3 regions of the Actinokineospora cianjurensis genome follow, and region 1 is predicted to be linked to each of the others. Evidence: riboswitches for the same ligand, from Rfam matches in the RefSeq annotation. Region 1 holds a riboswitch; each other region holds the start of a gene.

The links. A riboswitch is a leader RNA that binds a small molecule or an ion and turns the genes downstream of it on or off. The one in region 1 is predicted to bind S-adenosylmethionine.
Region 2: linked by a shared signal. The riboswitch ahead of CLV68_RS00115 (methionine ABC transporter ATP-binding protein) and the one ahead of CLV68_RS13845 (aminotransferase class V-fold PLP-dependent enzyme) in region 1 are both predicted to bind S-adenosylmethionine.
Region 3: linked by a shared signal. The riboswitch ahead of thrC (threonine synthase) and the one ahead of CLV68_RS13845 (aminotransferase class V-fold PLP-dependent enzyme) in region 1 are both predicted to bind S-adenosylmethionine.

What each region holds. Positions count from the first base shown of each region.
Region 1 is NZ_RCDD01000001.1:3,094,487-3,097,756, reverse strand. Features, by position in the region: gene lspA (signal peptidase II) at 1-115, opposite strand, end outside; gene CLV68_RS13845 (aminotransferase class V-fold PLP-dependent enzyme) at 159-1,514, opposite strand; SAM riboswitch class IV at 1,554-1,669, opposite strand; gene CLV68_RS13840 (potassium/proton antiporter) at 1,725-3,206, opposite strand.
Region 2 is NZ_RCDD01000001.1:26,297-29,566, reverse strand. Features, by position in the region: gene rsmA (16S rRNA (adenine(1518)-N(6)/adenine(1519)-N(6))-dimethyltransferase RsmA) at 109-966, shown strand; SAM riboswitch class I at 1,075-1,164, shown strand; gene CLV68_RS00115 (methionine ABC transporter ATP-binding protein) at 1,362-2,369, shown strand; gene CLV68_RS00110 (4-(cytidine 5'-diphospho)-2-C-methyl-D-erythritol kinase) at 2,866-3,270, opposite strand, start outside.
Region 3 is NZ_RCDD01000004.1:125,529-128,798, forward strand. Features, by position in the region: gene CLV68_RS23170 (ComEC/Rec2 family competence protein) at 1-22, shown strand, start outside; gene thrC (threonine synthase) at 538-1,797, opposite strand; SAM riboswitch class I at 1,809-1,940, opposite strand; gene holA (DNA polymerase III subunit delta) at 2,072-3,049, shown strand; gene CLV68_RS23185 (acyl-CoA thioesterase) at 3,222-3,270, opposite strand, start outside.

The DNA.
Region 1 (3,270 bases):
CCAGCACCGCGGCGACGATCAGGATCAGCCCCCGCTTGCGGCCGAGCCCACCCTGCTCGGGCGCGCCCTCCTGCTGTTGGGTGTCGGGACTGTCGTCGTCACGTTCGGTGCTCACCGGGCCATTGTCCACCGGACCATTGTCCACGAGCGCGCGCAGGCTATTCCGCCAGGAAGGCGGGCAGCGGCCGCGGGTCGTGGACCGGGGCCCAGCGACCGTCCACGACGGCGTACTCGACGGCCGGTCCGTCGGCCACCAGCGAGCGCAGCGCGGCGATCACCCGGTCGACGTGCTCGGCCCTGGTGCCCAGGCCGATGCTGACCCGGACGGCGCGCTCCTCCTGCGCCCCGGCCCGGCCGAGCAGCCTGCGGGTGGCGATGTGCGCGCAGAACGCGCCGTCGCGCACGCCGATGCCGTGCTCGGCCGACAGCACGGCCGCGACCAGGCCGGACTCGATGCCGTCGACGGTGAAGCTGACGACGCCGACCCGGTCGTGGTCGTCGCCGAACAGGCTCAGCGACCGCAGGCCGGGGACCGAGGCCAGGCCGACGCGCAGCCTGCGCAGCAGCGCGCGCTCGTGGTCGACCACCGCGTCCCAGTTCTCGGCCAGGGTGTCGCAGGCGACCGCGAGGGCGTGCGCGCCGACGACGTTGGGCGAGCCAGCCTCGTGCCGCTCGGGGACCGCGGACCACGCGACGCCGAGCCGGTCGCCCCAGTCGACGACCTGGGCGGTGGCGCCGCCGCCGACCAGGTACGGCTCGGCGGCCTTGAGCCAGTCGGCGCGGCCGATGAGCGCGCCGGTGCCGAACGGGGCGTAGAGCTTGTGGCCGGACAACGCCACGTAGTCGACGTCGAGCGCGCGGATGTCGACAGGACGGTGCGGTGCGAGCTGGGCGGCGTCTAGCGCTACCCGGGCACCGTGGCGGCGGGCGACCTCGCTGAGCGCCTTGATCGGCCAGACCTCGCCGGTGACGTTAGAGGCGGCGGTCAGCACTACCAGCCGCGGACCGACCGGGGTGGCGCGCAGAGCCTCGTCGAGCGCGAGCACGGCGTCACCGGCGTTGGCCGGGGTCTGCACGCGGTGCACGTTCGGGCCGCGCCACGGCAGCAGCGCCGCGTGGTGCTCGGTGTCGAACAGCACGACCGACGTCGCCCTGGGCAGGGCCTTGGCCAGCAGGTTCAGGCTGTCGGTGGTGTTGCGGGTGAACACCACCGTGTCGGAGGCGTCGGCGCCGACGAACCGGCGCAGCACGCGGCGCGCCCGCTCGTAGACCTTGGTGCTGACCTGGGAGGCGAACCCGGCGCCGCGGTGCACGCTCGCGTACCAGGGCAGCAGCTCGTCGACCGCGTCGCGGACGGTGTCGAGACACGGTGCGCTGGCGGCGTGGTCCAGGTTGGCGTAAGACACCTGCGTGCCGTCGACCAGCGGGACGTCGAGGCGCGCACCGGCGACCGTGGGCACGGTGGGCGCGAGGGGAGCCTGCTCGGCTCGGGCGGTGGGAACAGCAAGCGTCATGCCGACCTCCAGGTCCGGGACCCGGAGCGGTGATCGGCGGGTCCGCGCTTGTCCGCCCGCACAGCGCGGGAGGACCAGGTATTCACCCGGGGCACCCCACCGCGGAGGAGGGTTGCCGGCCAGCAAACCGGGGTTTGACGCTGGCGCTCATTACCTTGTCGAGCACTCTATCGGACGCTCGGCCGCCCACTCGAGGGGGTGAGGCCCGGATCACCCCTCGCCGGTCTCCCCCCGCCACCGCGCGTAGCGGCCCGCCCGGTCGACCGCGCGGATGCGCCGCTCGGTCGCGGCCTTGGCCTGCTGGGTCGCCACGATGAGGATCTGGTCGCCCTCCTGCAGGCGCGTCGTGGGGACCGGCGTGAACCCGGCGCCGTCCCTGGCCACGAGGCTGACGGTCGCCCCCTCGGGGAGGCGCAACTCGGAGAGGTAGACGCCGTGCAGTTTGGACCCGGTGGGGATGGTGAGCTGGAGGAGTTCGGCGTCGAGTTCGTCGAGGGTGGCGGCGTCGACCTCGACCTCCTTGGGGCGCGCCCCGCCGTCGAGGCCGAGCAGCCTGGCCAGGCGGCCCAGCGTGCTGCCCTGCACCAGGGTGAGCACGATGACCAGGACGAACACCGCGTCGACCAGCCGCTGCGCGCCGGGAACGCCCTGCGACAACGGGATCATGGCGAGCACGATCGGCACCGCGCCGCGCAGGCCCGCCCAGGACAGGAAGACCTGTTCGCGCCAGGGCATCCGGAACGGCAGCATCGAGATGACCACCGACAGCGGTCTGGCTATCAGCGTGATCACCGCGCCCGCGACCAACCCCGGCACGACGGCGTCGAGCAGCCTGGACGGGGAGGCGAAAAGTCCCAAGAGGACGAACAGGCCGATCTGCGCGAGCCAGCCCAGTCCTTCGGCGAAGGAGATGGTGTCGGAGCGGTGGGGCAATCGTGCGTTGCCCAGGACTAGAGCGGCCAGGTATGTGGCCAGCAGTCCGGAAGCGTGCAGGCTCTGTCCACCAGCGAACGCCAACACACACACGGCGACTGTGGCCAGCGGGTAGAGACCGGTCGACGGTAGGGCCGCCCGGCGCAGTGCGTGCGACCCGACCCAGCCGAGCACCAAGCCGATCGCAGCACCCACACCGAGTTCGTAGGCAGCGGTGAGGGAGAGAAACCAGTCGACTTCGTCGGACGAGGTAAGAACAACGACGGCGATGTAGCTGGGGGCGTCGTTGATGCCGCTCTCCAGCTCCAGCGACCCGACCAGCTTGCGCGACACCGACAACCGGCGCAGCACGCTGAACACCGCGGCGGCGTCGGTCGAGGCCAGCACCGCGCCCCACAACAACGCGAGCCGCCAGTCGAACCCGAGCAGCCAGTGCAACCCAGCGCCGGTGACCAGGATGGTGATCACCACGGCCAGTGTGGACAGCAGGATCCCGGGCAGCAGCGCGCTCTTGACCTCGCTCCAGCGCGTGGTGAGCCCGCCCTCGGCGAGGATGAGCACCAGCGCCGCGAGCCCGAGGGACTGGGTCAGCTCGGCGTTGGAGAACTCGATCCCCAGCCCCGCCTCGCCGATGACCAGCCCGAGCCCCAGGTAGAGCAAGAGCGACGGCAACCCGAGTCGGACCGATGCGCGTACCGCGAACACCGCGACCAGCAGAACAGCCGCACCGATCCCCAACGCGAAGGTCAGCTCCTGCACGCCACCTCCAGATCCCGTCCGTATCGCGAGCATTGTCCCTTGCCCCCCGCCGCGGTCGCGCACC
Region 2 (3,270 bases), 3.1 Mb from region 1:
GCCAAAAGGCCCTCTCCTTTCTGCGGAGGGGGCCTTTTGCTATTTCGGGAATGGGCGGGAAACAGGCCGGTGCGCGCATTGCCGGATGCCCCGAGTAGCATCTCGGCAATGACCGGTTCGGCGTTGCTCAGCCCGGTGGACGTGCGCAGGCTCGCCGCCGAACTCGGGGTGCGGCCGACCAAGAAGCTCGGCCAGAACTTCGTGCACGACCCCAACACCGTCCGGCGCATCGCCACCACCGCGCGGCTCACGCCCGACGACGTCGTCCTCGAGGTCGGCCCGGGACTCGGCTCGCTGACGCTGGCGCTGCTGCCCGAGTGCGCCTCGGTCGTGGCCGTCGAGATCGATCCAGTGCTCGCCGCGCGTCTACCCGGGACGGTCGCCGAACGCGCGCCCGGGTTTGCCGGTCGACTCAGCGTTGTGCTCGGCGACGCCATGCGGGTCACCCGCGCCGAACTCGGCGCCGAGCCGACCGCGCTCGTGGCCAACCTGCCCTACAACGTCGCGGTGCCGGTCGTGCTGCACCTGCTCGCCGAGCTGCCGAGCCTGCGCACCGTGCTGGTGATGGTGCAGGCGGAGGTCGCCGACCGGATGGCGGCCGGGCCGGGCGGCAAGGTCTACGGGGTGCCCAGCGTCAAGATCGCGTGGTACGCCGAGTCGCGTCGCGTCGCGACGGTGCCGCGGGCGGTCTTCTGGCCAGTACCCAATGTGGACTCCGCGTTGGTGTTTCTCACCCGGCGGCCAAGTCCCGCGGGCGTCGACCGCGCCGCGGTGTTCGCCGTCGTCGACGCCGCGTTCGCCCAACGGCGCAAGACGCTGCGCGCGGCACTGTCCGATTGGGCCGGTTCACCCGCGCGGGCCGAGGCGGTGCTCACCTCAGCGGGGGTCGACCCGACCCTGAGGGGCGAGCAGTTGTCGGTAGGGGACTTCGTCCGGATAGCCCAGGCGTTCACTCCGGTGCAGTAGCGCGAACCCGCCACCGTTACTCCCCCGGTGTGATGTATCGAACCCGGGACCTCAACTTGACCTCACACGCTTGCTTTTGGCGGTCCCGGTCGGGTCTACTCTTGGGGCATTCCATCCCGAGCGGCCGAGAGACCTGGCTCCAAGACGCCGCAGCAACCACCCACCGCGGGCAGGTGCTACCGCCAGGAGCGATGGAGGAGTGAGAACGGATGCAGATCCTCACCACACGCCGGGTCATCGACCAGTGCAGGCGTTCTGTGACGGCATGTCGACCGATGTGCGTAGCCCGCTGATCTTCGCGTAGCACCACGTCTTTCGCAGCACCCCCCTCCCGGAACCGGACTGTCCTCTGTGGACTTCTGGTCTGCCGTCGCGCCCGCTTGGAGTTAAGCACCGTGATCACCGTCGAGAACCTCAGCAAGTCCTTCTGGGGCAACACCGGCCCCGTCGTCGCCATCGATGACGTCACCCTGGATGTGCCCACCGGCACCATCACCGGGGTGGTGGGCCCTTCCGGTTCCGGCAAGTCCACCCTCGCCCGCCTCGTCGCGCTGCAGGAACGCCCCGACAGCGGCGTCATCCGCGTCGACGGCTTCAACACCGCCGCCCTCGACCCGCGCAGACTCCGGGCCGCCCGCAGGCGCATCGGCGTCATCACCCAGGGCGACCTGCTGCCGCAGCGCACCGCCGCGGGCAACATCGCGCTACCGCTGGAGCAGGCCGGGATCGATGGCCCGCAGCGCCGCGAGAAGGTCGGCAAGCTGCTCGACCTGATCGGCCTCACCGACAAGGCCGCCCGCTACCCCGACACCCTCACCGACGGGCAGCGCGCCCGCGTCGAGGTCGCCCGCGCCCTCGTCGGTGACCCCGGGTTGCTGCTCGCCGACGACCCGACCCGCTCGCTCGACTCCGACGCCGCCGCCGGTGTGCTGACGGTCCTCGACCGGGCGCGCGCCGAGTTGGGCGCCACGGTCCTGGTCGTGACCAGCGACTCGGCCGTCGTCCGGCGGATCGCGGACGACGTCGCGCTGCTCGACGGCGGCAAGATCACCGAGAGCGGCAGCCTGCTGTCGCTGGTGCAGGACGCGAACAGCCAGGTCGCGCAGACGCTGCTGCCGTCGATCGACGTCCCGAAGGGCGCCACCGCCGGGTACGACCGGGTCGCCGAGGTCGTCCTCATCGGCTTCGCCGCCGTCGGCGCACTCCTGCCGGAGGCCACCGCCCGCTTCGGCGCCACCATCTCCGTCATCGGCGGCGGCCTCACCCGCATCGGCGAGACCCCGGTGGCCCGCTTCCTCCTCGGCGTCACCGGCGCCTGGTCCGACCAATCCCTCACCTGGATCGCCGAGCGCGGCGGTGTCGTCCGCCCGCAGGTCGGCCTCGCCCGCACGGTTGCCGCCTGAGTGTTTTCTTTGATCGCCCGGCTCACTTCGGTGGGCCGGGCGATTCCTTTGCGCTGCGCTGGTCTTCGTTTCTCGCGTACCGCTGTGTGCGGCTTCTATTCCGCACTCGTCCCGACAGGCAACCGTGACCGCGCACCTCTAGTGTGCGTCAATCCTCTTACACAGTCAGCTGTGACTGCGCCTCTAACGCGCGCCAGTCTCCTTGCCCCACAACAACTTCTCCCCCGAACGCACCTCTATGCCCGCCCCAGCCGCTTCGCGCGCACGCGGTCCCGACCCTGCCCAGCCCCCACCCACACCGGGGGGCGTCCCAGTGCCAGTCTATCGGCACCCACCGACAGAAGATCTTGAAACAGGGCGCCGAAGATCCAGATGTGGATAACTTCTGTCGCTGGGACGGGTGAATCGGGTTCACTCGGCTGGAAGGCTTTCGCAGGCCGCGGGCGTCAATGGCCGGGAAAGCGGTGCCGCGGCGGGCAAGTCGTTCGAAACTGGTCTAGGCGTGGGCTTCCGGGGGGACGGGGCGTTCCTCGGTCGGGGTGATGCGGGCGCCGGGGACGGGGCCGTGCGCTACGCGGACGGTGCGGCAGACGCCCGCGCCGGAGAGTTCGGCGGCGACGCGGAGGGCGGCTTCGGCGTCCTCGCAGAGGAAGGCGCAGGTGGGGCCGGAGCCGGAGACGGTCCCCGCCAGGGCGCCCGCGGTGACACCGGCGCGGAGGGTGCGGCGCAGGCCGGGGCGCAGCGAGACCGAGGCGGCCTGCAGGTCGTTGCCGAGGAGCAGGGCGAGCTTGCGCGGGTCGCCGGTGGCGAGGGCCTCGAGGACGGGTTCGACATCGCCGATGCGGGGTGGGTCGCCGTCGGCGCGGAGGCGGTCCAGCTCGCCGTAGACCTTGGGGGTCGA
Region 3 (3,270 bases), on a different contig from region 1:
CAGACCCCCGTCCCGCCGCTGACACCCCGACGAGCGCTCCCAACACGGGATCCCGCGTGTGCCACCAACTCCGCGTGTGCCACCGACGCCAGCGCAAGGCCGTGCATGGCACCAGAAGGTGTGGCGCCACTGCGTGTGCCGCCAGTGAGCACGGCGTTCCAGTGAGCACGGCGTCCAGTGGGTGCGGTGTTCCAGTGGGTGGGGGAGTGCCCAGTCGGTGTGCCGCGTTCCCTTCGGTGCGGCGGCGTGGTGGAGCATCACCGGGTGCCGGGTGCCGGGTGCGGGCGCCCCACCGTGGGCAGCCTGGTGCCGCGAGCATCGCGGCGTCGCTGAGCACGGCATCGCTGAACACGCCGTGGGCACGGCTTTGGTGGCGTGCGACGTGGAGGTGATGGCGGCGCGGTGGGTGCGGGGTGTGGCTTGATGCCGCGCGGTGGTGGGGCGAGTGCGGATTCCGTGGGTGAGGCGAGTGCGTCACCTCACCCACGGAAACCGCTGGCGTCTGCGACAGAGGCAGGCCGGGGTGGAAAAGACCGGTCAGCCGCGGTTGAGGACCTCGTGGACGGCGGCGGCGGTCGGGGGGATGGTGGCGCGCGGGCCGATGTGGTCCTGGACGGCGTCGAGGGTCTTGAGGCCGTCGCCGGTGATGAGCAGGACGGTGTCGGCGTCGGGGTCGAGTTGGCCGGTCTCGATGAGCTTCTTCGCGGTGGCGACGGTGACGCCGCCCGCGGTCTCGGCGAAGATGCCCTCGGTGCGGGCCAGCAGGCGGATGCCCTCGACCACCTCGGCGTCGGTGACGTCCTCGACGGCGCCGCCGGTGCGGCGGACCGAGTCGAGCACGTACGGGCCGTCGGCGGGGGCGCCGATGGCCAGCGAGCGGGCGATGGTGTCCGGCTTGACCGGCCGGATCACGTCCGCGCCCGCCTTGAACGCCGCCGACACCGGGGAGCAGCCGGTGGCCTGCGCGCCGAAGATCCGGTACGGGGTCGGGTCGACCAGGCCCAGCTCACCGAGCTCGCGGAACGCCTTGTCCACCTTGGTCAGCTGCGAACCGGACGCCACCGGGATCACGACCTGGCCGGGCAGGCGCCAACCGAGCTGCTCGGCGACCTCGTAGCCCAGCGTCTTGGAGCCCTCGGCGTAGTACGGGCGGACGTTGACGTTCACGAACGCCCAGTCCTCGTGCTCGCCCGCGAGCTCGGTGGCCAGCCGGTTGACGTCGTCGTAGTTGCCGTCGACGGCGATCAGCGCGCCGTCGTAGACCGCGGTGGTCAGGATCTTCGCGCGCTCCAGCGACGACGGGATCAGCACCACCGAGTCCCAGCCCGCGCGGGCGGCGGCCGCGGCGACGGCGTTGGCGAGGTTGCCGGTGGACGGGCAGGCCAGGACGCTGAAGCCCAGCGTGCGGGCCGCGGCGAGGGCGACGGCGACCACGCGGTCCTTGAACGAGTGCGTCGGGTTGCCGGTGTCGTCCTTGACCCACAGCGACTTGACGCCGAGCGCGGCGGCGAGCCGGTCGGCCTTGACCAGGCGGGTCATGCCGGGGTCGGTGTTCGGGAAGCGCTCCACGTCGGCGGGGACGGGCAGCAGGCCCTTGTAGCGCCAGATCGACTTGGGGCCCGCCTCGATGTCGGCCCTGGTCACGGTGCCGAAGTCGTAGGCGACCTCGAGCGGGCCGAAGCACTCGGCGCAGGCGAACTCGGCGGCGAGGGGGATCTGGTGGCCGCACTCACGACAGGACAGGGCCCGGGCGGGGCCGAGGTCGAGGGTGCTGGTCTGGACGTCGACAGAGGTCATCGCGAGGTGTCTCCTCATCTATCCCGCGGCTGCGGGTCGGAATTGGCACCGTGGTCGTCCGCCTCCTCGCGATGAGGAAGTGACGCGTACGCCGGTTGCCGGGGCTTCATCGGGCCGTTTCCCTCTGCCCCTCTGGATGAGCGGTATTCAGTTGTCGCCCGGGCTGACCGGTGCGTGACGGCAACGGTACGGCACCGCCCGGCACCTCGGCCAGCCCGTACACCGTGGCGTGCCCCGGCGGGTCCGGTCGGCGGGGCGTGGCAGGATCGCGGGCGTGAACTCGCCCTCGGTCCTCCCGCCACCGCTGCAACTGGTGCTGGGAGAAGAGGAACTGCTCATCGAACGCGCCGTCCGGGCCATCCTCGAGACCGCGCGGCTGGCCGACGCCTCGGCCGACCTGACCAGGCTCAAGGTGGCTGATCTCACAGGCCCGGAGCTGGTGGAGATGGTCAGCCCGTCGCTGTTCGCCGAGGGCAGGGTGATCGTCCTCGACGCCGTGCACGAGGCCACCCAGGACATCGCCGCACTGGTGATCAACTACACCAAGTCGCCTGCCGACGGGATCGTGCTCGCCGTGGTCCACAACGGCGGCGGGCGCAAGGCGGGCAAGGACATCGTCGCCGCGATGAAGAAGTCCGGCGCCGTCGTCACCGAGTGCGCCAAGATCACCAAGGCCGCCGAGCGCGAGGCGTTCGTGCGCAACGAGATCCGCCGCGCCGGGGGCAAGACCGACCCGAGGGCGGTCGCCGCGCTGATCGACTCCGTCGGTTCCGACCTGCGCGAGCTGGCTGCGGCCGCGGCTCAATTGGTGGCCGACGCGGCGGGGGACGTCAGCGAGGAGGCCGTGCGCCGGTACCACCGGGGGCGGGCCGACGTGAGCGGCTTCGCCGTCGCGGAGAAAGCCGTCACCGGGGACGTCGCGGGCGCCATGGAGGCCCTGCGCTGGGCGATGCAGCTGGGGGTGCCGCACGTGCTGGTCGCCGACGCGCTCGCCGACGCCGTCCGCACCGTGGCCAGGGTGGCGGGCGCGGGCCGGGCCGACCCGTTCAAGCTCGCCGGTGAACTCGGCATGCCCGCCTGGAAGGTCAAGAAGGCGCTCGCCCAGTCCCGCGGCTGGAAACCGGCCGGACTCGCCGCCGCCATGCGCGCCGTAGCCGACGTCAACGCCGACGTGAAGGGCGTCGCCGCCGACGCGGGCTACGCCCTCGAACGCGCCGTCCTCCGCCTCGCCGAAGCCCACCGCCAAGACTGACCACCGTCCACAACGGACCTCGACCCTCACTCTGTCCGCAGTGGACAGCCCAAATAGGGCATGCCCTGTTCCGAGCACCCCCCGAAGATCCAGGGTATGGGGGGCGTGGTGGCGGGTGGAAGCGTGCGGTGGCGGGCTGTGGACGGTGTGGGGGGTTGTGGACAGGCTGCGGTCAGAGCTTGGGGGCTCGGCTGGCGAGGATCTCGTCGCGGCGGGATAGG